Regions from separate parts of the Bradyrhizobium sp. MI1.10 genome, predicted to be linked through region 3. Evidence: predicted binding sites of a transcription regulator. Region 3 holds the regulator's gene; each other region holds the start of a gene.
The links. The regulator PhoB, encoded in region 3, activates phosphate uptake and scavenging genes when phosphate is short. The targets are predictions, from matches to a motif close to TGTCATNNANCTGTCAT.
Positions count from the first base shown of each region.

Region 1 (7,662 bases), on a different contig from region 3:
GATCGATCAGGTTGCGGTCCGGCGGGCTGTAGGCGATGCGGCCGAACGCGGTGACACCCGGGATCGAGGCCGAAGTGGTGCTCTCCCTGACCTCCGGCGGCCGGTACAGCACCTGCTCGATCACCGCGAAGATACCGTAATTGCCGCGAAGCTTTGCCGGAATGCCGCTGCCGTCGGCATCGGCGATCGACCGCCCATCCGTGGCGAAGCGCTGACTGTCGAACGAGCCATAATGCTTCCAGGCGCCCGGCGTAAAATTGCCGGCGAGCGAACGGCCGCCGATATCGAGGTCGTAGTTGAAGCGGACCTGCCCGATCACCCAAGGCGGGTCGTTGACGCGGAAGGCAAGACCATGATGGTCGCGCAGCTGCGGATCCTGATTGCCCGGGCCTGACGGATCGCCATTGAACACGGCACCGAACGCGGTGATCTGATCGGTCAGCGCGGCCTTGATGCGAATGCCGGGGACTGCGATTGGCGGTGCCGGGCCGCCGGCCGGGAGATTCGAGGCCTTGATCGCGGGCCAGCCGAAGGTGCCGTTGATGAAGAGATCGTCGGTCTGGCTGTCGAAAAACTCGACATCGGCGGCCTGCTGGCCGGCCCTGATGTTCAAGCGGTCGTTGAAGAAGCTCTGCTCGAAATAGGCATTGTAGAGCCGCTGGTCCGGCAACGCCTCGATCTCGCTGATGGTCGCGAGATTCATGATGTAGTTGCGACTGAGGCCTCGCCCGTAGATCACGAACGCGTTGGCGTAGAAGCGGCCGCCGCTCCAGCCGACCAGCTTGTCGAGATCGGCATCGACCGAAAGATCGAGCCGGCCGAAATGGATAGCGCCGCGCCTAACGCCGCCGGACAAATTTCCAATGTTGTCGGCGATGTAGGCGGCGCCGAAATTCAGGCCCTTGTTGGCGAGGCCGTCATGCCACTCGTTGAACCATTTTGGAGCTAGCCACTCCGCCGCGTTCTCGTCCTTGGCGCCGGCCAGCGCGCTGGTGCTCGCGATCGTCCAGGCCAGCACAATCGCGGCCGCATTTCGCAGCGGAAATAGATGTGCGGTCCCGATCACGGCTGATACCGACTGGCGTGCTTTACTTGAAGATACCGGTACGCCGCATGAAGAGATAGGCCGCGCCGACCGACGAGGCCATCAGGAGAGCCGCCCAGAAAAATCCACTCTCGACCTCGGTCAGAGGCAGGCCCTTGGTGTTCATGCCGAAGATGCCGGTGATCAGCGTCGGCGGAAGCAGCAGCGAGGTCACGATCGAGAGCGTGTGGAGGTGGTTGTTGCTTTGCTCCTCGTTCTTGAAGCGCAGCTCCTCCTCGAGCAGGCGGCTGCGTTCGCGCAGCTCCACGATGTCGTGGTCGAGGCCGTCCAGCCGCTGCGCCAGCTTGCCGGCCTGGATACGCAGGTCCGGCGAAAGGTGGTCGGTGTTCTTCTGGTCGAGGCGATGGAACAGCGTACGCAGGCCGGTGAGCTGGCGATGCAGCCTGACGCAGGTCCGGCGCAGCCGGCCAAGATTGCGGCGCATCTCCGGCTTGGCGTCGTCGGCCAGAATCCGCTCCTCGATCTCGTCGATCTCCTGACCGAGCTTATCGGCCATCCTATCAAGCGTGTCGGCGACCTCATCGACGATCTTTTCGAGGAGATGGGCGACATTGTCGACGCGGTAGCCGCCTTCGAGCACCCGGCGTGTCGCATCCGCCGAGCACAGCGCCTGATGGCGGCCGCTGATCAGGAGCCGCTCGGTCATGGCGAAGCGCAGGAACGCGGTCTCCTCCGTCGCGCTGCCGATGTCGCGCACGAGGTCGGAGAACACGCCGTAGACGCAGTGGTCGATGACGTGAAGCTGCTGGAAGGTGTCGTTCGAGAGCAACAGCTCGCGCGCCAACGGCGGCAGTTGCGACGCGGCGATCCACGGCCGTGCGCGCGTGTCCGTGAGGTTGAAATGCAGCCAGAGCCGGCCGTCGTGGCTGAACTCGATCGGCTGGTCGACCGGTAGCGCCTCGGCACTGCCGTCGCCGTGGAGGCGGAACGCCCACACCAGGCCGGGAATGCCAGGCACGGCATCCGATATCGCGCTGACAAGCTTCGCCGGCTCAGCCATGACCAACCCCAACCGTCAACGAATGCCCCGCTCCGGAAGATTGCTGACGGCACCGTCCGGATCCATGCGGGTACTCAATTACGGCATTGTTACAGTTTGATGATAGCGCCCTACTCGGCCGCCAGCACGGTCGGAGCCGCCGCCTCTGCTTCCCTGATGTAGTCGTGCACGACGCGGCCGAACGGCAGCGTCAGGTCGGCGATGTAATGATGCGCGCCGAGGCAGCGGCGGACCGGGAAATCGGCGACGGGCGCATTGACATGCGGCACCAGATGCAGCCGGCCGGGCCCCATCCAGGAGCCCTTCGGCACGATGTCGATGAGGTTGATCGCGACCAGTTGGCAGATATCGAGGCGGCCATCGACGCCGGGAATCATCTTCAGATTGATCTGCGTCTTCGACAGGGTCGCACGGGTGAGGTCGCCATTGCCGGCCATGCTCTCGTGCTTGTAGCCCATCGTGCCCATGGCGACGAGCTGGCCGGCATATTCCAGCCTGCCCGTCAGCGTATCCTTGACGATCTCGAGTTTGGGATGGGCGTATTTCTTGGGAAAGCCCCAGATCTCGCGGCCGGCGGCGATCGGCGGATCGTCGTCCAGATACATCTGCGAAACGAAGTTGACCTCCTCGCCGTGCAAGCGCGCGGGGATGACGAGACCGGATTCGGTGTAGCTGCCGAAGCCGGAGGAATCCGGCATCTTGATCCATTCGTAATGCACGATCGGCTGGTCGATCGGCTCCAGCGGCTCAGGCAGGCCGGCGCGGATGAGGTCCGGATCGGTCTCGTAGGTGATGACGAGGAATTCGCGGTTGACGAAGCGATAGGGCCCTGCCGGATAGCTCGGCCCAGCCGCCGGCATGGATGGAAGCCTCAGTAACTCTTCCCTACGCATCGCCGGTCTCCTCTCGTGGTGCTCATGTGATGCCCGCCCGACAGCGTCAGGCGGCGATGCAGATTGCTAGCCGCCGTCATTGACTGCGATGTGAAGGATTTCCGTCAGCCGCACGACCGCAGCCATTCCCAAGGCGGCGATGGCGCATGCAAGCGATGCGTCGACGCCAGAATTGTCATCACGGCGTCACCGCGGAACGCAATCGTTTGAAGAAGCAGGAGGCATCACCATGGACGCTCGCACCTCGCAACCGCCCCATCAGACGCATCAGCCTCCCGCACGAGGCTGGCGGCCCGAGCGTTGCGACCGCGTTGCGCTGGTGCTGCAAGGTGGCGGCGCGCTCGGCGCGTACCAGGCCGGCGTCTACCAGGCGCTGCACGAGGCCGGCATCGAGCCCGACTGGGTCTGTGGCGTCTCGATCGGCGCGATCAACTCCGCCATCATCGCGGGCAACAAGCCGGAGAAGCGGCTCGAGGCGCTGCGCATCTTCTGGGAGCGCATCACCAACCGCAAGATCTGGCACTACACGCCTGACGGAGACATCTTCCGCCAGTGGCGCAATCTCACCAGCGCGTGGATGACGTCGGCGATGGGCCAACCGGGCTTCTTCAGCCCGCATCAGGTCAATCCCTGGCTGAGCCCGGTCGGCGCCCGGACCGCCACCAGCTATTACGACACGATGCCGCTGAAAGAGAGCCTGCTCGAGCTCGTCGACTTCGACCTCATCAACGAGAAGAAGGTTCGCTTCGCGGTGGGCGCCGTGAACGTGCTCTCCGGCAATTTCATCTATTTCGACAATTCCCACGACGAGATCGAGCCGGAGCACATCATGGCTTCCGGCGCCCTGCCGCCGGCACTGCCGATGGTGCGGATCGGCACCGATCATTTCTGGGACGGCGGCATCGTCTCCAACACGCCGCTTCAGCACCTGCTCGACCAGGAAGACGCGCTCAATTCGCTGGTGTTCCAGGTCGACCTGTTCAGCGCACGCGGCGTGCTGCCGCGCTCGATCCAGGACGTGATGGCCCGCCACAAGGACATCATGTATTCCTCGCGCACCCGCCACAACACCGACGTCTACCGCCGAACCCACAACCTCAAGGTCCTGCTCTACAAGGCCTTGGCCAAGCTGCCCGACGAGCAGCTCTCCGAGGAGGAGCGCAAACTCAAGTCGAGCCTGCGCCACATGCCTGAGATCGCAATCCTGCATCTGATCTACCAGCAGAAGGCCTACGAGGGCGACGCCAAGGACCACGAATTCTCGGGCACCTCGATGCGCGAGCACTGGACCTCCGGCTACGAAGACACCAAGCGCACCCTGAAGCGCCGCGACTGGATCAAGATGCCCGACGAAGGCATGGGCCTCGTGGTGCACGACGTGCACCGGGAGACGGAGAGCGCGTAGCTCTATCGTCCCGTCGCGATCACCCAATTCCCGTTCCCGGCTTGCAGGCACACTTTCGCATTCTCGCGGCTCATTTTGCCCGAGCTTTGCTCTAGTCTTAGCACCCTCTCGAAAGAAAGGGCGCAGGGAAGGCCGGGCGCCGGCTGGCACCCGTAGTCCCGTGTGCGAGCAAGACGCGCACGGGGTGGACGACAGGTGACGCCGGCAACCGGCCTTCCCTGCGCGAATGGTTTTACGGCTTATGACGCGCTCTCCCCGGGGAGCGATGCACTATTGCCCCCGTCGCCTTGCGGATGGCTGATGTGCTGACCCGGTTGGGCAGAGCATCACCACAAGACTTGACGCACAGACCCCGGGCGTCAGGACCACACGATTTTGCCGTCCGCGCACCTCCCCGCCCCTGTCCTCGATGCCTGGCGTGCGCTCGCCATCGAGACCGAACGAGGAGGCTGTCAGCGCCGTGTCGTACCGCGTGTGCAGCTGCTCACGGGAAAACCCGCCCTGCAGCCTGCCCAGCGCGTCGACGCAGTCGCGGCCACCGCCTCCCGGCCCACGTCTCGTGACGATCGCGAAACGCCCTTGTAGCAGGCTGGGATGCGCACAAACTACGCCTTATCCGAACTTCTATAAATACGAATATTACTTCAGTGCGGGGTTGACAAGGCGTTTCGCGCGATGGCGCACCAGGTCTCGTGACGCACCTGTCGCCCGGCGTCTCAAGCGACCGAACCGCCGCGCGGGTTGACGATCGTGTAGCCACGCAATGAACGCGCATGCATTCGCGTCGCGTGTCCGCCCGAGTTGGCGTCGTAAGCCAGCCAGGTATCCCCGCTTAGGTGTTGCTCGAGGACGAACACATGTCCGTGTCGGGCTGCGACCATTCCCGGTGCGGGTGATGTCCGCGGGAAGCGCAGCCAGTTCGACGCAAGATTCAATTCCGGCACGATACGGCCGAACACGCGCAGAGCAGCCCCGCAGCCGCAGAAGGAGGAAGGGCAACCTGCGGGACGACTACCGACGATGCGACCGCCCGAGAGGCTCGCCGTCGCGGCGCCGCCTGCGTCGGCCGCTGTCAGTTGCGTCGCGCGATAGGATTGGAGTGAGGACCTGGGAGTTAGGAACGACCTGGAAGTCCTCTCACGGCGCGTTTGCGAATACGAGAAGTCGCAGGGCATCGTGACGTTGCATTCGGCTGCTTGATGAATGCGATAGGGCCGTGCTTCAGAAGCGACGAAACTAAAGGCAACGACGAGACACGCGGAAAGAACCGACTTGAACATTGCAGGGCTCCAAACTGAAGGTCCCTGCCCCTGCAAAGAAACCAATAACAGTTTGGCTGAAATGGTCTCAAATAGCGACTGAAAGTGGCTGCATTTGCGGGCCGATTTTGGCAATCATCACAGCCCAAGCGTAGCGGCGGAAATGTTTAACCCGCAGAGGACGAATGCGTGTCTTCGCAACCGAGAGGCGACCGCGTTGCATTCGTGCGTCGCATTGTTGTACGCCGCGGCACGATGGCCGAGCGCACAATTGCGGAGGGGCGCCCGCAAGCCATAGCCCCGCCGTTGATTGTCGCGCGAATGGTCAGCCCCGAGTCTTCGCTAAGGCAGATCCTGCGGTCGTCGCAAAGTCCAACTTTGCAGCGCTGAGCGCTGCGGCGAGCTCGTCGATGTGGTAGGGCTTCGACAGGATCCGGATGCCGGCCATTTCGGCGTCGTGAACCGCGGCTTCGGCGTATCCGCTCGTCAGCAGGACCGGGATGTCGCTTCGCCTTCTCTTGATCTCGGACGCGAGTTCGACACCGTTCATGCCGCCCGGCATCATGATATCGGAAAACACCAGATCGACGGAGCGGCCGTCCGCTAGGGCACCGAGAGCCGCCGCGGCACTGGCCGCGCGCGTGACCTGGTAACCGAGCTGCGCAAGCATCTCGCTGACCAGCGCGGCGACCTCGTCGTCGTCTTCGACGAGAAGAACCCGGCCATGATTAGCCCTCTTGGGACGCGCCCTGTTCAGGTCGATGAGATGCCGTTCACCCGAGGGGACATTCCTGGATCGCGGCAAATAGAGCTCAATGCTGGTGCCCTCGTCGACGATCGATTTTATTCGAACCATTCCGCGTGACTGCGTCGCAAATCCGTGGACCTGAGCAAGCCCCAGGCCTGAGCCTTTACCGACGTCCTTGGTCGTGAAGAACGGTTCGAAGACCCGCGCCAGGATCTCGGGGCTCATTCCAACGCCCCTGTCGACCACGGACAGGCGAACGTAATCGCCCGCGATCTCGTTCTCGTTCAGGCCGGCCAGGTTCTCGCCACGGACGACGATCGTGCCACCGTTCGGCATCGCATCGCGGGCGTTGACGGCCAGGTTGAGAATGACCAGTTCGAGCTCTCCCGGATCAACCTCCACCGGCCAAAGCCCCTCCGGAAAATCGAACTCGACGTGAACGTCGCCTCTCAGGCTCCGATCGAGCAATTCGCGCATGCCGCCGATCTGCGCCGGGATGTCGACGGCCTCGGGCCGGAGCTTCTGCCGCCGTGAAAAAGCCAGAAGCTGCCTGGTCAGGCCCGCACCACGCTGCGCCGCCTGAACCATTCCTTCCAACAGCCGACGCCGCCGATCAGGATCAGTCTGCCGGTCGAGCATGTCCAATCCGCCGGAGATCACCATCAGCAGATTATTGAAGTCGTGAGCTACTCCGCCGGTCAATTGTCCGATGGCTTCGATCTTCTGGGCCTGACGAAGGGTCTCCTCGACGCGGGCGCGCTCTTCCATTTCGGCCCGCAGATGCTTGTTGGCCTCCTCGAGGGCACGGGTGCGCTCGACCACGAGCTTCTCGAGCTCCTGGGCCGTCCGCTCGCGCGCCTGCAGCAAGGTTCGAATTTCATATTGCCGCCGGCGGGCCCGCATTGCGGATTGAATTGCGCTCGTCAGCGTGATCGGCTGAACCGGGCGCTCGAGCAGCGACACGTTGCGGAGCGTCTCGACGATGCTGCGGCGCCAGGCAACCACCGCCGGCTGCTCGCGGTGGCTGGTGAGAATGACAAAGGGCAGGTCGGACCAGGGCGGCTGCCGCTCGATCCAATGTGCCAGCGGCTGGGTATCCTTCCCGAACAAGCCCTCCTCGGCGAGAAGGACCGCGCCCACGCCCGCCGACATCTCGCTGACCAGTTCAGGCAGACCACGACAATTGATTGCCAGGAGATTCGAATTACGGAAAAGCTCGACCGATGCCGGTCCATCGCGGCCGATCGGAGCA
Region 1 is NZ_JBVVPN010000027.1:8,266-15,927, reverse strand. It holds gene AC0L3K_RS25955 (carbohydrate porin) at 1-1,066, opposite strand, end outside; gene AC0L3K_RS25950 (transporter) at 1,089-2,105, opposite strand; gene AC0L3K_RS25945 (acetoacetate decarboxylase) at 2,216-2,998, opposite strand; gene AC0L3K_RS25940 (patatin-like phospholipase family protein) at 3,228-4,403, shown strand; gene AC0L3K_RS25935 (hypothetical protein) at 5,120-5,683, opposite strand; gene AC0L3K_RS25930 (response regulator) at 5,988-7,662, opposite strand, start outside.
Region 1: the regulator PhoB is predicted to act here: its motif matches at 3,172-3,188, upstream of AC0L3K_RS25945 (acetoacetate decarboxylase).

Region 2 (7,662 bases), on a different contig from region 3:
ATGTCGTCGCGGGTGGTGATCAGCAGCGGCCAGAGATATTGATTCCAGCCGAGGATGAAGAGGATCACGAACAGCGCCGCCATGTTGGTGCGCGACAACGGCAGCAGCGTGTCCCAGAAGAAGCGCAGGGGACCGGCGCCGTCGATGCGCGAGGCCTCCAGCAGCTCGTCCGGCACCGTCATGAAGAACTGGCGGAACAGCAGCGTCGCGGTGGCCGAGGCGATCAGCGGCAGCGACAGGCCCGCATAGCTGTCGAGCATGTGCAGATCTGCGACGATCTTGTAGGTCGGATAGATGCGGACCTCGACCGGCAGCATCAGCGTGATGAAGATGATCCAGAAGATCGGCATCCGGAACGGAAAGCGGAAATAGACGATCGCGTAGGCCGAGATGATCGAGATTGCGATCTTGCCGACCGCGATCAGCAAGGCCATCACCAGCGAGTTCAGCATCATGTTGCCGACGGGCTCGCGGGTCGATCCGCTCGTGCCGACGAAAATGGTCTGGTAGTAAACCTCGAAGAAATGACCGCCCGGCAGCAGTGACATCTGTCCGTTGGCGATCAGCGCGTTGTCCTGGGTCGAAGCGACGAACGCGATGTAGACGGGGAAAGCGACGATCGCGATCCCGATCCAGAGGATGATATGGGCGATGTAGCGCCGGAAGCCCTCTTCCTCGACCATCAGTAGGTCACCTTGCGTTCGACGAACCGGAACTGGATTCCGGTGAGCACGATGACCATGACCATCAGGATCACCGACTGCGCCGCCGAGCTGCCGAGATTGCCGCCAAGCAGGCCGTCGGAATAGACCTTGTAGACCAGCGTGACCGTCGACGTTCCGGGTCCGCCGCGGGTCATAGTGTCGATGATGCCGAACGTGTCGAAGAAGGCGTAGACGATGTTGACCACCAGCAGGAAGAAGATGGTCGGCGATAGCAGCGGGAAAGTCACGGTCCAGAACCGCCGCATCGGACGGGCGCCGTCGATCGCGGCGGCCTCGAACACGCTCTTGGGGATCGCTTGCAGGCCTGCGAGGAAGAACAGGAAATTATAGGAGATTTGCTTCCACGCGGCGGCGAGGATGATCAGCGCCGCGGCCTGGTCGCCGTCGAGCAGCGGATTCCAGTCGATGCCCATGTTGCGCAGATAGCGCGAGAGCACGCCGAGCGAGGGATGCAGCATGAAGATCCAGAGCACGCCGACCACGGGCGGCGCCACCGCATAGGGCCAGATCAGGAGCGTGCGGTAGAGCATCGAGCCACGCAGCGGCTTGTCCGCCATCACGGCGAGCAGCAGCGCAAAGGACAGCGACGAGACGGCGATCGCGAACGAGAAGAAGAACGTTCGGACGATCGCCTCGAAATAGGCCGCGTCCTTGAACAGCTCGATGTAATTCTCGAACCAGACAAAGGTGGTCGACAGACCGAAGGCGTCCTGGAGCAGGAAGGACTGGATCACCGCCTGCAGGGCCGGCCAATAGAAGAAAATCAGGACGATCGCGAGCTGCGGCGCAACCAGCGCGTACGGTAGCAGCCTTGACTGGAAAATGGCTTGCTTTTGCATGATGTCAGCAGAGCGGCAGGCCGGGTCGCGGCCTGCCGCTCATTGCCTCACTTGACGGCGGTCTTTTCGAACTGCCGCAGCATCGTGTTGCCGCGCTCGACGGCGGAATCCAGCGCCTGCTTGGCGGTCTTCTTGCCGGCCAGCGCCTGCTCGATCTCTTCCGACCAGACGTCACGGAGCTGCACCATGTTGCCGAGGCGCAGACCGCGCGAGTTCTCGGTCGGCTCCTTGTTGGTCAGCTCGAGCAGCGGCGTTTCGAGATAGGGCTGATCCTTGTAGAAGCCCTCTTCCTTCGCCTTGGCATAGGCCGCCTTGGTGATCGGCAGATAGCCCGAGGCCTTGTGGATATAGACCTGGCGATCGGTGTCCGAGAGGAAGGTCAGGAACTTCGCGACGCCCTTGTATTCCTCGGCCGACTTGCCGCCCATCACCCAGAGCGAAGCGCCGCCGATGATCGAGTTCTGCGGCGCGCCCTTGACGTCGGGATAATACGGCATCGGCACGGCGGTGAAGTTGAACTTGGCCTGCGCCTTGACGTTGCCGAAGAACGCCGACGAGGTCAGGTAGATCGGGCATTCGCCGGAGGTGAAGCGACCCTCGCCGGTGTTGGTGCGGCCGGCGTAGTCATAGGTCTTGGTCTTCTGCAGCTCGACCAGGGTTTCGAGATGCTTGACCTGAAGCGGTCCGTTGAACTCGAGCACGGTGTCGAAGCCGTCGAGGCCGTTGGCCTTGCTGGCGAGCGGCACGTTGTGCCAGGCCGAGAGCTGCTCGAGATTGACCCAGGTGACCCAGGAGCCCGAGAAGCCGCAGGTGTCATGACCGGCAGCCTTCAGCTTCTTGGCGGCCTCGAACGTTTCGGGCCAGGTCTTCGGAATCTCGACGTTCGCCTTCTTCAGCTCGTCGAGGTTCACCCACATCACAGTCGAGGACGAGTTGAAGGGGAATGAGAGCATCTCGCCCTTCGACGTCGAATAATAGCCGGTGATGGCGGGCAGGTAGATCTTGGGATCGAACTTTTCGCCGGCGTCCGCCATAAGCTTGTAGACGGGCTTCACGGCGCCGGTCGCAGCCATCATGGTCGCGGTGCCGACTTCGAACACCTGCATGATGTGCGGCGCGTTGCCGGCGCGGAACGCCGCGATGCCGGCGTTCATCGTATCGGGGTAGTTGCCCTTGTAGGTCGGGATCACCTTGTAGTCGCTCTGCGACGCGTTGAAGTCGGTGGCGAGCTTGACGATGACGTCATTGTTGGCGCCGGTCATCGCGTGCCACCACTGGATTTCGGTCGCGGCCAAGGCCGGCGAGGCCGATAGTCCAACCGTGAGCGCAATAGCGGCAGCCGCTCCAAAGTGTCTAAGAGCCATCAAGTAAACCTCCCTTGGCCGTTCTCTTGGGCCGTCAAAAATGATCGCTTGCGCTAGCAGCGCCATATGACGTTCACATGACTGTGTAAGCGGCCGAAACGAAAGCGGCAAGCGCGGCAAAAGGGAAGCCGTCAAATAGGCGAATGCCGCGAGCGGCGTCCTCCGTTCGCGGTGCAGCATTCGGGAGTGATGGGTTGGTCGCTACGTCTTCAGCAGAATAGTGGAGCAGACGATCGTCCCGCGGGCTCCGAAACCTCACCCGCAAGGCACGCGGGAGAGGTTGCAGCGAGCCCGCGGTTAGAATCTCGCCCGCCTGATCCGCACGTAAAGCGCGCCCTCGCCGCCATGGCCGATACCGGCTTCCTCAAAGCCGACCACAAAAGCCCGGAATTCCGGCAGGCTCAGCCATTCCGGCACCTGGCGGCGCAGCACGCCGCTTTCGCCGCCGCTTCGGCCCTTGCCGGTGATGACGAGCACGAAGGTCAGGCCGTCATGATGAGCGCGGTGCAGAAATCCGGTCAGTGCGCGATGCGCGCGCATCTGGGTCATGCCGTGCAGATCGAGCCGCGCCTCGATCTCGCTGCGCCCGCGCGACAACTTTGTGCGCTCGCGCTTGCCGAGCGGCGCCAGCGGCGGCACCGCCGGCTTCGCTGCACGCAGTGCCGGGGCAGCGGCAATCGGACGTGGTGATGGCGCAGGCCGCGTGGGGGGCGCTGCGGGGGAAGGCTCGGTGCGCGGCGCAGCTTGCGCCTTCACCGCACGAGGCTTCCTCAGCGGCTTGACCTGCTTTGCGACCGTATCCCACAGCGCGCGCTCTTCTTCGCTCAGCGCGCGACGGCGCGGCGAGGGACGAGGCTCCAGCACGGGCGGACGGGACGATCGCTTCATTGCTGCCGATGGGAACGATTTTTCACCGGCCGCCGCGGCTCCTGAACCGGCTCGATCACGGGACGCGGCACCGGCAGCGGGACTGGACCGGCGACAGCGACCGTCTCGCTCCTGCTTTGCGCCTCGGCTGCCGCCGGCTTGTCCTTCGCGGGCTCTGTTTGCGGAAACAGCTTCGCGATCTTCTCCGACGGCCGCGGGTCCGGCACCGGCAGCCGCGCGGCACGCGCCGTCGGATCGAGACCCTTCGGCACCAGCATCACGAAATGCATAGCATGGCGCAGACGCCCGGAGACGCGGCCGGCCTCCTGGCCCGCGCCGAAATAGAGATCGGCGCGCGCCGGACCGATGATGGCCGAGCCGGTGTCCTGCGCGATCATCAACCGATGGAACGGCGTCTTCGCGCGTTCGGAATCGATCGGCAACTCGCCTTCGATGAAAAACGGCGTGCCGTAGACGTGGAGCGATTTGTCGACTGCGATCGAGCGGCCGGCCGTCAGCGGAATGCCCTGCGCGCCGACGGCCTCCTCCTTGTCGGACAGATTGACCTCGCGGAAGAAGATGTAGGAGCGGTTCTGGCGCCGCAGCTCCTTGGCACCGTCTGGTGTCTGCGCCATCCACTCCCTGATCTTCTGCATCGACATCTCTTCCTTCGGAATGATGCCGCGCTCGATCAGGATGCGACCGACCGCTGTATAGGGATAGCCGTTATAGGCATCGTAGTTGAGCCGGACCGTGCCGCCATCGTCGAACTTGATCCGCGCCGAGCCCTGGATTTGGGCGAACAGCAGATCGGTCGGGTCCTTCAGCCAGGCAATCTCGAGTCCGCGGCCGGCGATCTTGCCGTCCTCGATCTCGGCGCGGTCGTAATAGGGGACCAGCTTGCGGCGGCCGATCTTGCGATAGACCGGGCCCTTGTTGGGCAGGCTGACCGAATCCTGCTTGTAGCCGCGCACGAAAAGATTCGAGGGACGGCGATAGACCGGGACGTTGTAGACGTCGGTCTGCGTGCGCGATCCCTCCAGCACCGGCTCGTAATAGCCGGTGACGAAACCGTCGGGCTCGCCGAGGCGCGAGATCCGCAGCGGCGCAAAATTCTCCTCGAAGAAGGTTTTGGCCCTGGCGTCGTCGGTAAGCTCGAGCGATTTGGCGACCCGGCAGGGTTCGGCCAGAGAGGCGCCCAAAGCCTTCGGTTCGGGAGCGCCGGTCTGGGCGCTGATCGGACGGCAGCTCGCGCGAAAGGTCCGGTAGGCGGCGAGATGATTGTCGTCGCCCCAGCCCTTCACGTCGGCCCAGGCCAGCGGCAGATATTGCGCGCCGGGAATCTCGAACGGCAGGGGAAGCTGCGGATACGGCAAGGCGCGCGGCGGCGCGGCAGGCAATTCCGGGAGATGATGGTGATGGCTGCGATAGTGGCGCCGCGCCGCCTCGGCGCCGAGTGAAAACGACGACAGCGCGACGGCACCTGCGCAAAGCGCCGTCGCGCTGGTCTTCAGGAAAGCCTTAATTCGCGCTTCCGGTGCCAACCAGCTTCCAGTTCGGATCGCGAGAGGTGATGTCGCGGGCGAAAGTCCAGATGTCGGTGATGTCGGCGACCGTGTCGGCGCTGCCATCGACGATGTTGCCGGCCTTGTCACGCGTGGCCGAGATCATCTGCGAGACGAAGCGGATCGTGAGCTGGGCGGTGCGGTCGCGCAGCTCGGCGCCGACCAGCTCGGCCTTGTCGATCGAGACAAAGCGCGTCTCGGTCTTCTGCTCGTTCTTCTCACGCTCCTTGATCGCGGCATCGAAGCTTTCATAGACCTCCGACGACAGCAGGTCGCGCAGCGCGCGGCGGTCGCCATTGGCAAAGGCCAGCACGATCATCTCATAGGCGCCGCGGGCGCCGGAGATGAAATGGCGCGGATCGAAGGTGGAATCCTTTTCGACGATGGAATCGAGACCCTGGGCGAGCACGGTGCCCGGCTCGGTCAGGCCCTTCCAGCGGTCGGAGGGCGGGGCCGGCTCGGCCGTCGGCGCCAACGGAGCCTGGTCGATGACCTTGCCCGGCATGGTGACGACGTTCTTGTCCTGGGCACCCTGGAGCGCGTTACGGTCGAACGGCGGCCGCTCGTTGCCGGTGCGCTGCCCCAGCACGCTGCGCAGCCTCAGAAAGATGAAGACCGCCAGCGCCAGGAAGATGATGGTGTAGATGTCCACGTCGTATTCGCTTTCTGGTCGTCTGTAGAAGGGGCCGTTCGAAGGCGTCGTGCCGGGAAAATCGATCCGGCCAGTAGACCGTTCCATACCGGAACGGCAAGTCCACATCACCATTTCGGGTCCGCGCGTCAGGTCCGTGGGATGTAGGCACGAAATCTTGCCCGGCCAATGGCGCCTTTTGGCACAGCACCGAGTGTAGCGCGTTTTATGCTTAAGGGGAAACCCGATCCTGGCCGGAAATCGCGCATCTTCAATCGTTTAAGGCGCAGTTGCGCTGGATCGGCGGGATGAACGCCGCAGTTGTGGCCGTGGCCGGAATTCCCCATCCGGGACCGTTCGTCCTTGTGGAACGAGGTAGCCCTATGTTAGCCAACCGCCGCGAAATTCAGCCCAATCGGGTAAGGAGACACTCTTATGACCAACGGTAACGGCACCCCTCCCGAGGCGGCCCAGGCTCCCCAGCTCAACGTCCTGGCGCAATATACCAAGGACCTCTCGTTCGAAAATCCGAATGCGCCCAGCTCGCTCCAGCAGCAGAGCCAACCGCCCCAGATCAACATCCAGATCAATGTGAGCGCCAACAACCTCAGCGAACAGGAGTTCGAGGTGACCCTGTCGGTCGAGGGCAAGGCCGAGACCGCCGGCAAGATCATGTTCTCGTTCGAGCTCGCTTATGCCGGCGTGTTCCGCATCTCCAACGTGCCGAAGGACAATTTGCATCCGCTGGTCATGATCGAATGCCCGCGCCTGCTGTTCCCGTTCGCCCGTGAGATCATCGCCACGGCCGTGCGCGACGGCGGGTTCCCGCCTTTGATGCTGGACCCGGTCGACTTCGTCGGCCTCTATCGTCAGAACATGGAGCGGCAAATGGCCGCTCAGCCGAGCGGTCAGGCCTAACCAGCCGAAGCGACAGCTGGAGCGGGCAAGAACTCGTTCCAGATCGCCTTGTCGCCGAGCGTTGCGATGAAGGCCCGGTGGGCCTCGCGCTCGGCGTCTGAAATCCGCGGCGCGAGCGGCGCTGGCCGCTGCCGCCGTGGCGCATCAGCAGCCCCGTTGGCGCGAGTCTCCTCGGATTCCGAGGCCAGCAGCAGCTGCGATTGCCGCGCCCCGACCAGATCCACATAGACTTCCGCAAGCAACTCGGCGTCGAGCAACGCGCCGTGCTTGGTGCGGCGTGAATTGTCGATCGCATAGCGCGAGCAGAGATCGTCGAGCCGGTTCGACACGCCGGGATGCTTACGCCGTGCCAGCAGCAGCGTATCGACCAACCGCTCACGCGGGATCGCCGGGCGCTTGATCCGGTCGAGCTCGGCATTGATGAAGCTGATGTCGAACGAGGCATTGTGGATCACCAGCGGCGCATCGCCGATGAACTCCAGAAAATCGTCGACGACCTCGTGAAACAGCTGCTTTGTCGCCAGGAACTCGGCCGACAGCCCGTGCACCGCGAAGGCTTCTGCCGGCATGTCCCTTTCGGGATTGATGTAGACGTGGAAACTCTGCCCCGTCGGCATGCGATTGAGCATCTCGACGCAGCCGATTTCGACCAGGCGGTCTCCCCGCAGCGGGTCGAGGCCGGTGGTTTCTGTGTCGAGAACGATTTCGCGCATGATCTGAGAAGCCGTGTCAGGCGGCGAATCAGGCGCGCCG
Region 2 is NZ_JBVVPN010000001.1:422,746-430,407, forward strand. It holds gene ugpE (sn-glycerol-3-phosphate ABC transporter permease UgpE) at 1-683, opposite strand, end outside; gene ugpA (sn-glycerol-3-phosphate ABC transporter permease UgpA) at 683-1,564, opposite strand; gene ugpB (sn-glycerol-3-phosphate ABC transporter substrate-binding protein UgpB) at 1,612-2,928, opposite strand; gene AC0L3K_RS01935 (Smr/MutS family protein) at 3,226-3,816, opposite strand; gene mltA (murein transglycosylase A) at 3,813-5,339, opposite strand; gene AC0L3K_RS01945 (Tim44/TimA family putative adaptor protein) at 5,317-6,012, opposite strand; gene secB (protein-export chaperone SecB) at 6,427-6,909, shown strand; gene dnaQ (DNA polymerase III subunit epsilon) at 6,906-7,622, opposite strand; gene coaE (dephospho-CoA kinase) at 7,651-7,662, opposite strand, start outside.
Region 2: the regulator PhoB is predicted to act here: its motif matches at 2,995-3,011, upstream of ugpB (sn-glycerol-3-phosphate ABC transporter substrate-binding protein UgpB).

Region 3 (7,662 bases):
TCGGGCGCGGATGGCGCTTCGCTCCCCTGTATGGAGACCAGCATGAATTTCCTCAAAACACTCGTCGCTGCTGGCATGGTCGCCGCATCGACGACGGCGGCCTTTGCTGCCGATATCACCGGTGCCGGTGCGACGTTCCCGTTCCCGATCTATTCCAAATGGGCTGACGCCTATAAGAAGGAGACCGGCAACGGTCTGAACTACCAGTCGATCGGCTCCGGCGGCGGCATCAAGCAGATCCAGGCCAAGACCGTGACCTTCGGCGCCAGCGACGCGCCGCTCAAGGCCGAGCAGCTCGAGAAGGACGGCCTCGTCCAGTGGCCGATGGTGATGGGTGCCATCGTTCCCGTCGTCAACATCGAGGGCGTGAAGCCCGGCGAGATGGTGTTCGACGGCGAGACGCTGGCCAGCATCTATCTCGGCAAGATCACCAAATGGGATGACGCCGCGATCAAAAAGCTCAACCCGAACGTGAAGCTGCCCTCGGAGGCCATCACCGTGGTCCGCCGTTCGGACGGCTCTGGCACCACCTTCAACTTCACCAACTACCTCGCCAAGGCCAGCGCGGACTGGAAGAGCAAGGTCGGTGAGGGTACCGCGGTCGAGTGGCCGGTCGGCGTCGGCGCCAAGGGCAACGAAGGCGTGTCCGGCAACATCAGCCAGACCAAGAACTCGATCGGCTACGTCGAGTACGCCTATGCCAAGCAGAACAAGCTGACCTACACCGGCCTCGTCAACAAGGCCGGCAAGCCGGTGCAGCCCACCGTCGAAGCCTTCCAGGCGGCCGCCTCCAACGCCGACTGGGCCAAGGCTCCCGGCTACTACGTCATCCTGACCGACCAGCCCGGCGAGAAGTCCTGGCCGATCACGGCGGCGACCTTCATCCTCATGCACAAGGACGCCACCGACAAGGCGGCCTCGCAGGAAGCCATCAAGTTCTTCCGCTGGGCCTTCAAGAACGGCGGCAAGGCGGCTGAAGAGCTCGACTACATCCCGATGCCGGACCCGGTCGTTCAGCTGATCGAGAAGACCTGGGCTGCCGAAATCAAGAGCTAGGTTCGCGACGCTCGTGCCCCGGATGCGCTGAGCCGCATCCGGGGCACGGACCAACAAAAAACGTATACTATTTTAGTACAGGGGATCGGCGTGGCAGAGATGGCCGTTCAGAGCGATGTAATCGACGACGCCGGACCTTATGATCGCGCCAAGGCCTTGAGCGCGTTCAAGCTCGGCGACGTTACCTTCTACTGGATCACGCGGCTCTCCGCGATCTCGGTGCTTCTGATCCTCGGCGGCATCATCATTTCGCTGATCGTCGGCGCCTTCCCCGCGATGAAGGAATTCGGAGTCTCTTTCCTGTGGACGCAGCGCTGGGCGCCGTCCGCTGATCCGCCGGTGCTCGGCGCGCTCGGGCCGATGTACGGCACGCTCGTCACCTCCTTCATCGCGATGCTGATCGCCATCCCCGTGGGTCTCGGCATTGCGATCTTCCTCACCGAGCTCTGCCCGCAATGGCTGCGCCGCCCGATCGGCATGGCGATCGAGCTGCTCGCCGGCATCCCCTCGATCATCTACGGCATGTGGGGCTTCTTCGTGTTGGGTCCGTTCCTCGCCAACACGTTCCAGCCCTTCATGATCAAGATCTTCGACGGCGTGCCCGTGCTGGGCGCGATCTTCGCAGGTCCCCCGTCCTATCTCAGCCTGTTCAATGCCGCGCTGATCCTCGCCATCATGGTGCTGCCCTTCATCACCTCGATCTCGGTCGACGTGTTCAAGACCGTGCCTCCGGTCCTGAAGGAAGCCGCCTACGGCGTTGGCTGCACCACCTGGGAAGTCGTCCGCAGCGTGGTGATCCCCTACACCCGCGTCGGCGTCATCGGCGGCGTCATGCTGGCGCTCGGCCGGGCGCTCGGCGAGACCATGGCGGTGACCTTCATCATCGGCAACTCGTTCCGGATCTCGTCGTCGATCTTCGCGCCGGGCACCACGATCTCGGCGGCGATCGCATCCGAGTTCGCCGAGAGCGACGGCCTGCACCAGTCCGGCCTGATCCTGCTCGGTCTCCTGCTGTTCGTGCTGACCTTCTTCGTGCTTGCAGCGGCGCGGCTGATGCTGATGCGGCTGGAAAAGAAGGCGGGGAACTAGCGCCATGAATCCGATCTATTCACGCCGCCGCCGCAAGGACATCGTCGTTCGCGGGCTCTGCATCGCCGCAACGGCCTTCGGCGTCACCTGGCTCGCGCTGATCCTGATCACGCTGCTCTACAATGGACTGGCGGGACTCAATGTCCAGCTGTTCACCGAGAACACGCCGCCTCCCGGATCGAACGAGGGCGGCCTGCTCAACGCCATCGTCGGCTCGCTGATCATGACCGTGATCGGCGTCGGCATTGGCGCGCCGCTCGGCATGTTCGCCGGCACCTATCTCGCCGAATACGGCCGCAATGACCGGCTGACCTCGGTGATCCGCTTCATCAACGACATCCTGCTCTCGGCGCCCTCGATCATCATCGGCCTGTTCATCTACGGCGCGGTGGTGGTGCCGATGCGCGGCTTCTCGGCGATCGCAGGCTCGCTCGCGCTCGCGGTCATCGTGATCCCGGTGGTGCTGCGCACGACCGAGGACATGCTGCTGCTGGTGCCGAACGCGCTGCGCGAGGCGGCCTCGGCGCTCGGCCTGCCGCGTTCGCTGGTGATCAAGCGGATCGCTTATCGCGCCGCGCGCTCCGGCCTCATCACCGGCGTGCTGCTCGCAACCGCTCGCGTCGCCGGTGAAACTGCGCCGCTGCTGTTCACCGCGCTGTCGAACCAGTTCTTCAGCCTCGGCCTGAATAAGACGATGGCGAACCTGCCTGTCACCATCAACAACTTCGTGCAGAGCCCCTATGCCTATTGGAAGCAATTGGCCTGGAGCGGGGCGCTGCTCATCACCCTGACCGTTCTTGCCCTTAATATTGGCGCGCGCATCCTTGGCGCCGAGAGGACCGCAAAATGAGTGATCTTTCCGTATCGATGAGCGCGGCCGGTGGGCTGCCCCACGCGCCGGTGCTGCCGGAGGCGCCCCCGAAGGTGACCGTGCGCAACCTGAACTTCTATTACGGCGAGCACCACGCGCTGAAGAACATCAACCTGACGCTGGGCGCCAATCGCGTCACGGCGTTCATCGGTCCGTCGGGCTGCGGCAAGTCGACCCTGCTGCGCATCTTCAACCGGATGTACGACCTCTATCCCGGCCAGCGCGCCACTGGTCAGCTGATGCTCGACCAGACCAACATCCTCGACGGCAAGCTGGACCTCAATTTGCTGCGCGCCCGCGTCGGCATGGTGTTCCAGAAGCCGACGCCGTTCCCGATGACGATCTACGAGAACATCGCGTTCGGCATCCGCCTGTATGAGAAGATCTCGAAGTCCGAAATGGACGGCCGCGTCGAGAAGGCGCTGCGCGGCGGCGCGCTGTGGAACGAGGTCAAGGACAAGCTCAACGCCTCCGGCCTGTCGCTCTCCGGCGGCCAGCAGCAGCGCCTCTGCATCGCCCGCACCGTCGCGGTGCGGCCCGAGGTGATCCTGTTCGACGAACCCTGTTCGGCGCTCGACCCGATCTCGACCGCCAAGGTCGAGGAGCTGATCCAGGAGCTGTCCGAGGATTACACGATCGCGATCGTCACCCACAACATGCAGCAGGCGGCGCGCGTCTCCGACAAGACCGCCTTCATGTATCTCGGCGAGCTGATCGAGTTCGACGACACCAGCAAGATCTTCACGTCGCCGACCGACCGGCGCACGCAGGATTACATCACCGGCCGGTTCGGCTGAGGAGACGCGACATGGCTTCCGAACATACCGCAAAGGCTTTCGACACCGACCTCCAGGAACTCACCCGCCTGGTCGCCGAGATGGGCGGCATCGCCGAGCGCATGATCGTCGAGTCCGTCGACGCGCTGATCCGCCGCGACGTCCCGCTCGGCCAGCGCGTCGTTGCCATCGACACCGAGCTCGACGCGCTGCAGAAGCGCATCGAGGAGCGTGCGGTGCTCACCATCGCCCGCCGCCAGCCGATGGCGGTCGATCTGCGCGAGATCGTCGGCGCCATGCGCGTCGCGACTGATCTCGAGCGCATCGGCGACCTCGCCAAGAACATGGGCAAGCGCGTCGCGGCGCTGGAAACGGACTTCCATCCGCTCAAGCTGTTCCGCGGCCTCGAGCACATGACCGACCTCGTGCAGCAGCAGGTCAAGTCGGTGCTGGACGCCTATGCCGCGCATGATTTGCCGGCGGCGATGGCGGTGTGGAAGGGCGACGAGGAAGTCGACGCCATCTGCACCTCGTTGTTCCGCGAGCTCCTCACCTACATGATGGAGGATCCGCGCAACATCTCGTTCTGTATTCACCTGATGTTCTGCGCCAAGAACATCGAGCGGATCGGCGACCACGCCACCAACATCGCCGAGACCGTGTTCTACATGATCGAGGGCCAGGCGATCACCGACAAGCGGCCGAAGGGCGACATGACGACCTTCGCCAACACGGTACCGAACACCTGAAGACTTAAGGGAGCGACGACCCGATGGGCGCACGCATTATGGTGGTTGAGGACGAGGAAGCCCTGACCGAGCTTCTCCGCTACAACCTCGAAGGCGACGGCTATGACGTCGAGACGGTGATGCGCGGCGACGACGCCGACACCCGCCTCAAGGAGCACATCCCCGATCTGATCGTGCTCGACTGGATGCTGCCGGGCCTGTCGGGCATCGAACTGTGCCGGCGGCTTCGCACCCGTCCCGAGACCAAGCAGCTCCCGATCATCATGCTCACCGCGCGCGGCGAGGAGAGCGAGCGGGTGCGGGGTCTTGCGACCGGCGCCGACGATTACATCGTCAAGCCGTTCTCGGTGCCGGAGCTGCTGGCGCGCGTGAAGGGCCTGCTGCGGCGCGCGAGCCCCGAGCGGCTCGCCACCGTGCTTGCTTTTGGCGACATCGAGCTCGACCGTGACAAGCGCCGCGTGGCGCGCTCAGGCCGGCCGATCGATCTCGGTCCGACCGAATATCGCCTGCTGGAGTTCTTCCTGGAGCACCCGGGCCGGGTGTTCTCGCGCGAGCAACTGCTCGACAGCGTCTGGGGCCGCGACATCTATATCGACGAGCGTACCGTCGACGTGCATATCGGCCGCCTGCGCAAGCTGCTCAATCTCGGCCGCGAGCAAGACCCGATCCGCACCGTCCGCGGCGCCGGCTACGCGCTGGATGATCGGTTTGCGAAGGCGGAGCAGGTGTAGGGTTGCAGGCTTGTTTGTTGGCGAGCTGTCCCTGCATTCTCCGATGTCGTCCCGGACAAGCGAGCGCTGATCCGGGACCCATAACCACAGGGAGTGGTTTGGCGAAGACTCCGAGTTACCCCTTTCGCACGACTACTTCGTGCTCGGAGTATGGGTCCTGGCTTTCGCCAGGACGACACTGAAATTATTGAACTGTCTTTGCGCGACGACTTGCCGTGATTACCGCGGACCCGGCTTCACCGGTGCGCGGCGCCGATCCGACGCCGGCTGGTACGCAACACGCGAGTGCTGGGCGCAATAGGGCAGGCCGGACAGCGCCCGTCCACCGCAGAAGAAGAAGTCCGGGCTCGAGGGATCGCCGACCGGCCAGTGGCAGGTCGCCTCGTTCAATTCGAGCAGCGACAGCCGCTGGCTCATCGGCACCACGTTGTCGTAGGTGACCGGATCCGGCTCAGCCTCGACCTCGAAGGCCTGCGCCAGCGCGGTGTTGCCGCGCGAGATCGGGCGGCTCACCCGCATCATGTGCTGCGCGGGGCGCGCCTTGCGCGGCCGGGGCGCTGCCGATGATGGGCTCTTGGCGCGGCCCGAGAGGCCGAGCCTGTGCACTTTGCCGATCACGGCATTGCGGGTCACATTGCCGAGCTCCGCCGCGATCTGGCTGGCCGAAAGTCCGGCCTCCCAGAGCTTTTTCAGCTGCTCGACGCGATCATCGGACCAGGTCAAAACCGTCATTGCACCCTTTCCCTCGCTGCGCGCCAGCCATCCTGGGGCCTCGCAGCGAATGCCTAAGCCTTCAAAAACCCGTGCCGCCAGAATCCCTTAAGGCTCGCCGGGCGCGTCTTGAACGCCCGAACGTTTACGCCGGTACATAAGGACTTAAAGATCAGAACCACTGCACGAGATGTCGTATCTGACAATCCAAACGCTACAATATGGCGTGACTCCCGCGCAAGAGTCCGCCGACTCGCTTCCACATGTTCCGTGGCTAAATCCCGCAAAATCGGCACCGCAAGACTACGGATTCAGCGTTTCGCGAGGCTTTCCGGGCGGCATTGACACCCGTTTCACCAGGCCTAAGATAGTCGCACGTGCCGCCCTCAAGAGGCGGCACGTTTCGTTTTCCGGGCCGGTCGATGGTGCGTTGCGTAATGCACGCTCACACCGTCCGCAACATTCAAGTGACCGTCATGACTAACAGCGCAGCGCCGCATTTGCTCCCCGTTTTCGCCAGGTCCGACCTCGGTTTCGAGCGTGGCGAAGGCTGCTGGCTGATCGCGACCAATGGCGAGCGCTATCTCGATTTCACCTCCGGGGTGGCGGTGAATGCGCTCGGCCATGCCCATCCGGCGCTGGTCGCGGCGTTGCAGGAACAGGCCACGAAGCTCTGGCACATGTCGAACCTGTTCCAGAGCCCGGACGGCGAAAAGCTTGCCGCGCGCCTGTGCAATGAAAGTTTCGCGGACTTCGTGTTCTTCTGCAATTCCGGCGCCGAAGCGCTGGAATGCGTGATCAAGGTCGTGCGCCGCTATCACGCCGCGAAGGGCCATCCAGACCGCTATCGCATGATCACCTTCGAAGGCGCCTTCCATGGCCGCACGCTGGCGACGCTGGCCGCGACGGGTTCGGCAAAATATCTCGAAGGTTTCGGCCCACCCATGGAGGGCTTCGACCAGGTTGCGCATGGCGATCTCGAGGCAGTGAAAAAGGCGATCGGTCCGCAGACCGCCGGCATCCTGATCGAGCCGATCCAGGGCGAGGGCGGTGTGCGTTCGGCAACGCCCGCCTTCCTGAGGGCGTTGCGCCAGCTCTGCGACGAGCGCGGCCTGTTGCTCGCCTTCGACGAGGTGCAGACCGGCATGGGCCGCACCGGCGATCTATTCGCGTACCGCCGCCTTGGCGTCGAACCCGACGTGATGTCGCTGGCCAAGGCGCTCGGCGGCGGCTTCCCGATCGGCGCCTGCCTTGCGACCGCGGAAGCGGCGTCCGGCATGACGCCGGGCTCGCACGGCTCGACCTTCGGCGGCAATCCGCTCGCGATCGCGGCGGCGAATGCCGTGCTCGACGTCATGCTCAAGCCCGGCTTCTTCGACCACGTGCAGAGGATGTCGCTGCTGCTCAAGCAGAAGCTCGCTTCCGTGATCGACCGTCATGGCGATGTCGTCAGCGAAGTGCGCGGCGAGGGCCTCCTGATCGGCATCAAGGCCGTGGTGCCCTCCGGCGATCTCGTTGCCGCCTTGCGCGACCAAAAACTGCTCACCGTCGGTGCCGGCGACAATGTCGTGCGTTTCCTGCCGCCTTTGATCGTCACCGAAGCCGAGATCGAGGACAGCGTCGGGCGGCTCGAGCGCGCCTGCGCGGCGTTGTCTGGCAACAAGCGGGCGGCAAGCTGA
Region 3 is NZ_JBVVPN010000044.1:13,372-21,033, forward strand. It holds gene pstS (phosphate ABC transporter substrate-binding protein PstS) at 43-1,056, shown strand; gene pstC (phosphate ABC transporter permease subunit PstC) at 1,156-2,145, shown strand; gene pstA (phosphate ABC transporter permease PstA) at 2,150-2,995, shown strand; gene pstB (phosphate ABC transporter ATP-binding protein PstB) at 2,992-3,813, shown strand; gene phoU (phosphate signaling complex protein PhoU) at 3,825-4,541, shown strand; gene phoB (phosphate regulon transcriptional regulator PhoB) at 4,565-5,272, shown strand; gene AC0L3K_RS32710 (GcrA family cell cycle regulator) at 5,492-6,004, opposite strand; gene AC0L3K_RS32715 (aspartate aminotransferase family protein) at 6,460-7,662, shown strand; gene argF (ornithine carbamoyltransferase) at 7,662-7,662, shown strand, end outside.

Region 4 (7,662 bases), on a different contig from region 3:
GCCCGAAGGCGATCACGAAGATCAGCGCAAACACGATGCCGGGTACCGTACGGGCGAATTCGAGCAGGCGCCGCACCACGAAGCGCAGCCAGGGCGCGGGCGAGGTGTTTTCAGCCGCGAGGAAGTTCAGGCAGAATGCAAAAGTCGCGCCGATCAACGTGCCGACATAGGAGATCAGCACGGTCTCGCCCAGCATCTTCAGCCATTTGCGCCAGCCCCACAGCCACTCGCCGACATCGGTCCAGACCCGCTGTCCGTTGTCGAGTGTAAGGATGCTGTCGAAATAGCTGATGAAGTTGCCGTAATGGGTGAACAGCGTGCGCAGATTCACTTCGGCGCCGAACGCGGCCAGACACAGTGCAGCGGCGAAGATCACGGCTCCAAACAGGAGTCGGAGCCGCCTGCGCGCGACCGCCTGGCGATAGGCGGCGTTGAGCACGGCGAGCTGCTGCTCGGGAAGGATCGAAACCGCGACGGTCATCTGATCAGGAAAGGTGGTCGATCAAAGAGAAAGAGCCGGGTCCATCGACCCGGCTCCAGTGGCATCGTCCCGAAATTCAGGACGCCTTCTTCTTACGCAGCGCATCGACGAACTTGATCAGCTCGATCGTGCCATCCCAATCCTTGGTGGTCGCGGGATGAAAACCCTTCTTCTGGCCGTCCTGGAGGCGATCGAAGGCCGCCTTGTCCTTGGCCGGCGCGTCGAAGAACGCCTTGGCGATGGCGGCCTTGGCCTCTTCCGGCAGGTCGGAATTGTAGGCATAGGGACCGTTGATGATCGGCGCCGATTTGTGGATGATGCGGAAATCGTCCTTCTTCATCGCCGAGCCGTCGGCATTCTTCAGCATGCCCTTGGTCAGCATCTGCGCCAGCGTCGAATCGTCATCGCTGGTCCACTGGTTGGCGGCAACGTCGACAGTGCCCTGCGCCAGCGCCAGGATCGCGTTCTCATGGCTGCCGGTGAAGACGACCTTGCTGAAATAGGTGTCGGCATCCGCGATGCCCATCTTGTCGAGCTCGAAGCGCGGCACGTTGTTGCCGGAGGTCGAGTTCGGGTCGACCAGGCCGAGGTTCTTGCCTTTGAGCTGGTCGATGCTCTTGTAGGGGCTGCTCGTCTTGACGAAGAACACCGAGTAGTAGCCGGTCGAGCCGTCGGAATTGATGTCGTTGGCGAAGGCGTCGGTCTTGACGCCGGTCAGGCGGGCGCGGGCGAACGAGGCAGAGCCGTAGCTCGCGATGTGGATGTTGCCGGCGCGCTGGCCTTCGATCACGGCAGCGTAGTCGTTGGCGATGCGCAGCGTGACTTTCACGCCCAGTTCCTTGGAGAGATAGCTCATGAACGGCGCCCAGCGCTCGGTGACGCCCGAGGCGTTTTCCGCCGGAATGACCGCGAAGGTCAGCTCGGGATATTTGGCCTTCCAGTCTTCGGCGGACGCGGAAGCCGTGAACGCGAGCGCGGCGGCGCCGGCAAGAATCAATCTGCGAGTAATCATGATAGCCTCTTCATTGGTTGAGGTCGGTTGACGCAAAACTGGTGAGTCCTGAAGCGGCGCAGCTCAGGCGGCGGCCGCCGTTCCAAGCGCCGGAATGCCTTGTCGCACCGGTGCAGGCGTGCCGCCCATGACATCGGCGGCTTCGAGATCGTAGAGCTCGCGCGCAACGTGCTCGGTCAACTCGGCCGGCGCGCCGTCGAACACCACGCGACCCTGCGCCATGCCGATCAGCCGGTCGCAATAGCTGCGCGCCAGATCGAGCGAATGCAGGTTGCAGAGCACGGTGATGCCGAAATGCTTGTTGATGCGCAGCAGCGCATCCATCACGATCTTGGTGTTGCGCGGGTCGAGCGAGGCGATAGGCTCGTCGGCGAGAATGATGTCGGGCTGCTGCACCAGCGCGCGGGCGATCGCCACGCGCTGCTGCTGGCCGCCGGAGAGCTGATCGGCGCGCTGGGCTGCGAGCGGGGCGATATCGAACTGTTCGAGCGCGGACATCGCCAGCGCCTTGTCCTGCTCGGGCCAGGTCTGCGACAGCGAGCGCCAGGCTGGCATCGTCGCGAGCCGTCCCATCAGGACGTTGGTGAGAACATCGAGCCGGCCGACCAGGTTGAACTGCTGAAAGATCATCGCCGAGCGCGCTCGCCACTGCCGCAGCTCCTTGCCGCGCAACGCGGTGACGTCGAGGCCGTCGAACAGGATGCGACCCTGCGAAGGCGTCGCGAGACGGTTGATGGTCCGCAGCAGGGTCGACTTGCCGGCGCCGGACCGTCCGATCACGCCGACGAAACCGCCGGGAGAGACTTGAAACGAAGCGTCGTCCACCGCGGCTTTCACGCCGAAGCGACACGTCAGACCTTCAACCACCAGCATGCAGGGCTCCAGAGTAGCTGGGACCCACCGCTAACGCCGGCGCTTGACACTTGTGTGACACGGACGTTGCGGTGCGGCGATCCTACACACCTCATCCCCTGTTCATCCCTTGTCACCGCGTCGTCATGACATTGTCATCAAGCCGCTCGAAGAGAAACGCCCGCCCTCTCGTTCGGATGCAACATGGCCGCCAAAGCTCTTTCGGTCCAGCCGACCATCGATCCCTCGGCGAAGCTGCACGACACCAGGCTTGGGGCCTACACCGAGGTCGGCGCGCGCACGATGCTGCACGAAGTGACGATGGGCGATTACTCCTATGTCGTGAATGACGCCCAGATCACCTACACCACCATCGGAAAATTCTGCTCGATCGCGGCGATGACACGGATCAATCCGGGCAATCACCCGATGCACCGGGCCACGCAGGCGCATTTCACCTATCGGTCGAGCGCCTATTTCGAAGGCGAGAGCGACGACACGGAATTCTTCGACTGGCGGCGCCAGCACCACGTCCATATCGGCCACGATGTCTGGATCGGTCACGGCGCGATCGTGCTGCCGGGTCGCAACATCGGCACCGGCGCGGTGATCGCGGCCGGCGCCATCGTCACCAAGGACGTGCCGACCTACACCATCGTCGCCGGCAATCCGGCGCGCATCGTGCGCCGGCGGTTCTCGGAAGAGGTTGCGGGGCGGCTTGCGAGGCTCGCCTGGTGGGACTGGGATCACGACAAGTTGCGTGAAGCCCTGCCCGATTTCCGCAAGCTCGGGATTGAGGATTTCCTCACGACATACGAAGCAGGGGCACCTTCCTCTGCCAGCAAACGAAGCGCGGTCGCGTGACAGACATATTCCTCGAGGGCGGGCGGGCCCTGATCGGCTCCGAATTCGTCGAAACGTCGCTTCTCGTATCCGGAACGGACATCGCGCAGGTCGATGGCTCTCGCAGCCGGGCACGGCTGGCGATCGACGCGCGCGACCTGCTGGTGCTGCCTGGCATCGTCGATCTGCACGGCGATGCCTTCGAGCGACAGATGATGCCGCGTGCCGGGGTCGACTTCCCGATCGATGTGGCGCTCGCCGACAGCGATCGCCAGGCGATCAGCAACGGCATCACCACGGTGTTTCACGCCACGACCTGTTCGTGGGAGCCGGGCCTGCGCAGCGCCGACAATGCGCGCGGCCTGATGGAGGCGATCGAACGGCAGCGCCCGCAGTTTGCCGCCGACACCCGCTTTCACCTGCGCCACGAGACCTACAATCTCGACGCCGAAACCGAGATCAGTCAGTGGCTCAGTGAGGGCCGCGTCGATCTGTTCGCCTTCAACGACCACATGGACGGCACGGTTGGGGACATGGCCAAGCCCCGCAAGCGCAACCGCATGGTGGAGCGCACCGGCCTCTCGGGCGAAGATTTCGACCGGCTGGTCGGGCGTGTGCTTTCGCGCGCCAGCGAAGTCCCGGCTTCCGTGTCGCGGCTTGCTGCAACCGCCCGCGCCGCCGACGTGCGGATGCTCTCGCATGACGATGCGACGCCGGCGATGCGCCAGAGCTTTCGCGCGATGGGCGTGGCGATCGCGGAGTTTCCGATCAACGAGGAGACGGCGCGGGCGGCAGCAAGCCACGGTGATGCCATCGTCTACGGCGCGCCGAACGTCGTGCGCGGCGGCAGCCACACCGGCTGGACCAAGGCATCCGACATGATCGCCAAAGGGCTCTGCTCGGTGCTGGCCTCGGACTACTACTATCCCGCGCAGCTGCTCGCTGCGTTCCGCCTCGCTGCCGATGGCGTGCTGCCGCTGACCGAGGCCTGGAACCTGGTCTCCGCCGCGCCCGCGCGCGCAACCGGCCTTGCCGATCGCGGCGTACTGGCGGAAGGACGGCGCGCGGACATTCTGCTGGTCGACGACCGCATGCCGCTGCGGCCGCGGCTGATCGCCGTGATATCAGGCGGCAAGCTCGTACATCTCACCGACGCGACGCGGTTGCTTGGCATGGCAGCTGCCCCGCGCGAAGCTGTCGCCGCGGCATAAACCGGTTATGTTCGGTCCATGACAGATTTTCCCCGCTACGCGATCTACCATGCCGCCAGCGCCGACAGCGCCGTCTCGCGCTTCGGCGCCGAACTGCTCGGCTATGATGCGCATACCGGCCGAGAGCTGCCGTTCCCGAACGAGGCGCTGCGCACGGCTCCGGACTGGCGTGATGTCACCGCCGATCCCCGCAAATACGGCTTTCACGCCACGCTGAAGGCGCCGATGGCGCTGGCGTCCGACAGGCGCGAGGTCGAGCTTGTTGCGGCCTGCGCGACATTCGCCGGCAGGGCACGCGCAATTCCGGTGATCCGCCCGGTCGTCGATTCCATCAGCGGCTTCATCGCCGTCATTCCGGCGGAGCCGGTCGGCGAACTCCAGCAGCTCGCCGCCGATTGCGCGCGCGACTTCGATTCCTTCCGCGCGCCGCTGAGCGCGGAAGACCGCGCGCGGCGCAAGCCGGAGAAGCTGAGCGAACGGCAACGCGACTATCTCGACCGCTGGGGCTATCCTTACGTGATGGAGGAATTCCGCTTTCACATGACGCTGACGGGCCGGCTCGACGCGGAGCGGCGCGGGCCGATTCTGGACATGCTGCGGGGAAGGTTTGCTGCGCTCGGTCTCAAGACGCTTGCGATCGATCGCGTCGCGCTGTTCAAGCAGGATGACGCCAAAGCTCGCTTCCGCATCATCGGCGAGTGGGCCTTGACGCAGTAAGCGTCAGTGCCAGCTCGCGAGATTGAAGCCGAGCGCCACAACGCCAACCAGAATGAGGCTGGTCGCCCAGATTACATCCAGATTGAACCAGCTTCGCGAGACGAATCTCAATCCCAGATGGCGGTAGACCAGCCATGCCAGGCATCCGCCGGCGCTGACCATGGCGACAACGTGCACCAAAGACACCAGCACCGCCATCCCGAGACTCGCCTTCATCAGCGCGCCGGCGGCCTCATGGCCGGCATCGAGTTCGAAGGCCTGGCAGAGCCCGAGATAGATCGGCACGAGCATCAAGGCGGCGCCATGAGCAATGGCAACGGCAAATGACCAGAGCGCCAATTGCGTCGGCGGAATTCGTGCCAGCGCGCGCGGATGGCGCCGCTCGACCAGCCGATAGACGCCGAAGCCGATGACGAGAAGGCTCGCGCCGAGCTGGATCGAACGCTGCCACTCGGCCAGCACGAGAAGGAACGCGAATGGCAGCAGCACGAGAAGCGTTGCCAGGAGATGCCCGGCCGCCAGAGCCCACAAAGCACGAAAGAGCGCGCGCGGGCTCTTGTCCATGAGCCCGGCCGAAACGGCGAGCGGCCAGCCCATTCCCGGATTGACCCCGTGATAGAGACCGCTCGCAACAAGAGCGAGCCACAGCCAGCCGAGGCTCGCGTGTGCCCAATCTAGGCCGACGGGTAGCAAAAGGAGTCCGTCGAACAATCACCGCCCTCCAGCCTGATCTGGTGCGCACGATATCCGTCGGGGAAGCTCACGAAGTAGTTCTTGTCGAGCTCAAGGCCGCCATTGCGACCGACATTGGCCATGACTTCCACACCCGGAACGCCATCGGGATAGAACTGGTCATCCCAGGTGGAATAGAGCGAATTGGTCCAGTACACCCGCCTGCCGTCGCGGCTGATCTCGACCATCTGCGGGCCGGCCGCAAATGCCTTGCCGTTCGGATGACGGGTGCGGCGCGCGATGCCGCCGATGTGAACCGAGCCCGCAAGCTTCGGCTTTCGCGGATTACTCACGTCGTACTGGCGCATCTCACCCGTGCCCCAGCACGAGACGTAGAGAAAACGATCATCCATCGACAGGTCGATGTCGGTCACCAGCGGCGGCACGGCGCCAAAGCCCTGAAGCAGCGGCGGGAGCTTCTCCTTTGGCGCAGGCTCGGACGGGATCGTCGCCGTCTTCTCCGCATGGAATTTTCCGCCTTCGCGCCACCAAGTCCAGATCGAGGCTTCGAGATTCGTGGTGTCGACCACAACGCCTACGAAGCCGTATTCGCGAACCGGATCGTGCGCCGGCCGTACCTCCAGCGCCATCTGATGATTGGCGCCGAGGTCGATGGTCTGCACGTTGCGACGGGCGCGAAGATCCCAAAAGTGGAGACGATGGCCATATTTGTTCGCCAGCAGATCTTCCGCGACGATTCCGTTCTCGAACTGCGGCGGCAACGCCCATTCACTCGTCACCATGTAGTCGCGCGGCAGGTTCCACCAGAAATCATAGTGCAGCGTCTGCGGACCGCGGTCGATCTCCCATCGTCCAAGGACCTCGAACGTCTCGCAATCCATGATGAAGACGCCTGGAGGCCCGTTGGTGCCGTCCTTGCCGCCGCCGCCGAGCGTGCTCACATAGACGCCGTCCGGCCCGCAATGGATGGTATGCGGCCGCGAATAGCCGGTCTTTTTGAAAACTTCCTCGGGCTCGATGATTTTATGGATTTTGGCTTTGGTCGGATCGGGCTTGGTATCGATGATGTAGATCCGCGACGAGCGCAGCCCGGGGATGATGAGATAGCGCCGCTCGATGAAGGCATGCCCAGTGAGCGGCGACAAGGCGGAGGAGCAGGCATTCCAGCCGAAGTGATGAAACTCATCGCCCTTGTTGGGCATCGTCACGGTGTGGACGATCTGGCTGTAGGTCGGCGATCCCGGCTTGACGTCGATGACCGCGAGAGCATCCGGTTTTGAGAAATCCGGACTGAGCAGCAACGTGTAGGCAAAGTTCTCCGCAGGAGCTTCCATCGCAAGCTTGGGCGATGCGTGAAAGGTGGGATCCGGCCTCATCGTCATGGCACTGCCTCCCTGTCTCGTTGGTTCGCACCAACCTGGTTCGGAATAGCGGCATAATGAAGAGTTGTTGCGCGATGTCTTGATATGCTCCGCGGGCCTGGTTGGCGAGCGAACAATATGTCATCGCCGGGCTGCGCGAAACCGCCCGAACCGCGTTAATTCGACGCTTTCAGCCGGCGGGATCAGGCCAGGGCGCGCACCTCACAGCGCGCCTCACACTCAGTGTCGTCCCGGCCTAGTGCGCAATCGCGCACGGGAGGCGGAACACATAACCTTCGGGCGCGCTTGTCCAGGACGCCGGCAGAGGCTACTTCCCCCACCGCAGCGCCAGCGCATCGCGCTCCTTGGCCAACTCCAGCAGCCCGGCCCGCGTCGCCGGGTGCAGCGGCTGGAGCGGATGCCGCACCGTGTCCGACTTGATCACGCCGCCGGCCTGCATCATCGCCTTGCAGGCGATCAGGCCGCATTGGC
Region 4 is NZ_JBVVPN010000034.1:19,402-27,063, forward strand. It holds gene phnE (phosphonate ABC transporter, permease protein PhnE) at 1-481, opposite strand, end outside; gene phnD (phosphonate ABC transporter substrate-binding protein) at 558-1,493, opposite strand; gene phnC (phosphonate ABC transporter ATP-binding protein) at 1,557-2,366, opposite strand; gene AC0L3K_RS29250 (LbetaH domain-containing protein) at 2,550-3,209, shown strand; gene AC0L3K_RS29255 (alpha-D-ribose 1-methylphosphonate 5-triphosphate diphosphatase) at 3,206-4,399, shown strand; gene AC0L3K_RS29260 (DUF1045 domain-containing protein) at 4,418-5,116, shown strand; gene AC0L3K_RS29265 (hypothetical protein) at 5,120-5,713, opposite strand; gene AC0L3K_RS29270 (selenium-binding protein SBP56-related protein) at 5,791-7,191, opposite strand; gene AC0L3K_RS29275 (dihydrodipicolinate synthase family protein) at 7,499-7,662, opposite strand, start outside.
Region 4: the regulator PhoB is predicted to act here: its motif matches at 2,488-2,504, upstream of phnC (phosphonate ABC transporter ATP-binding protein).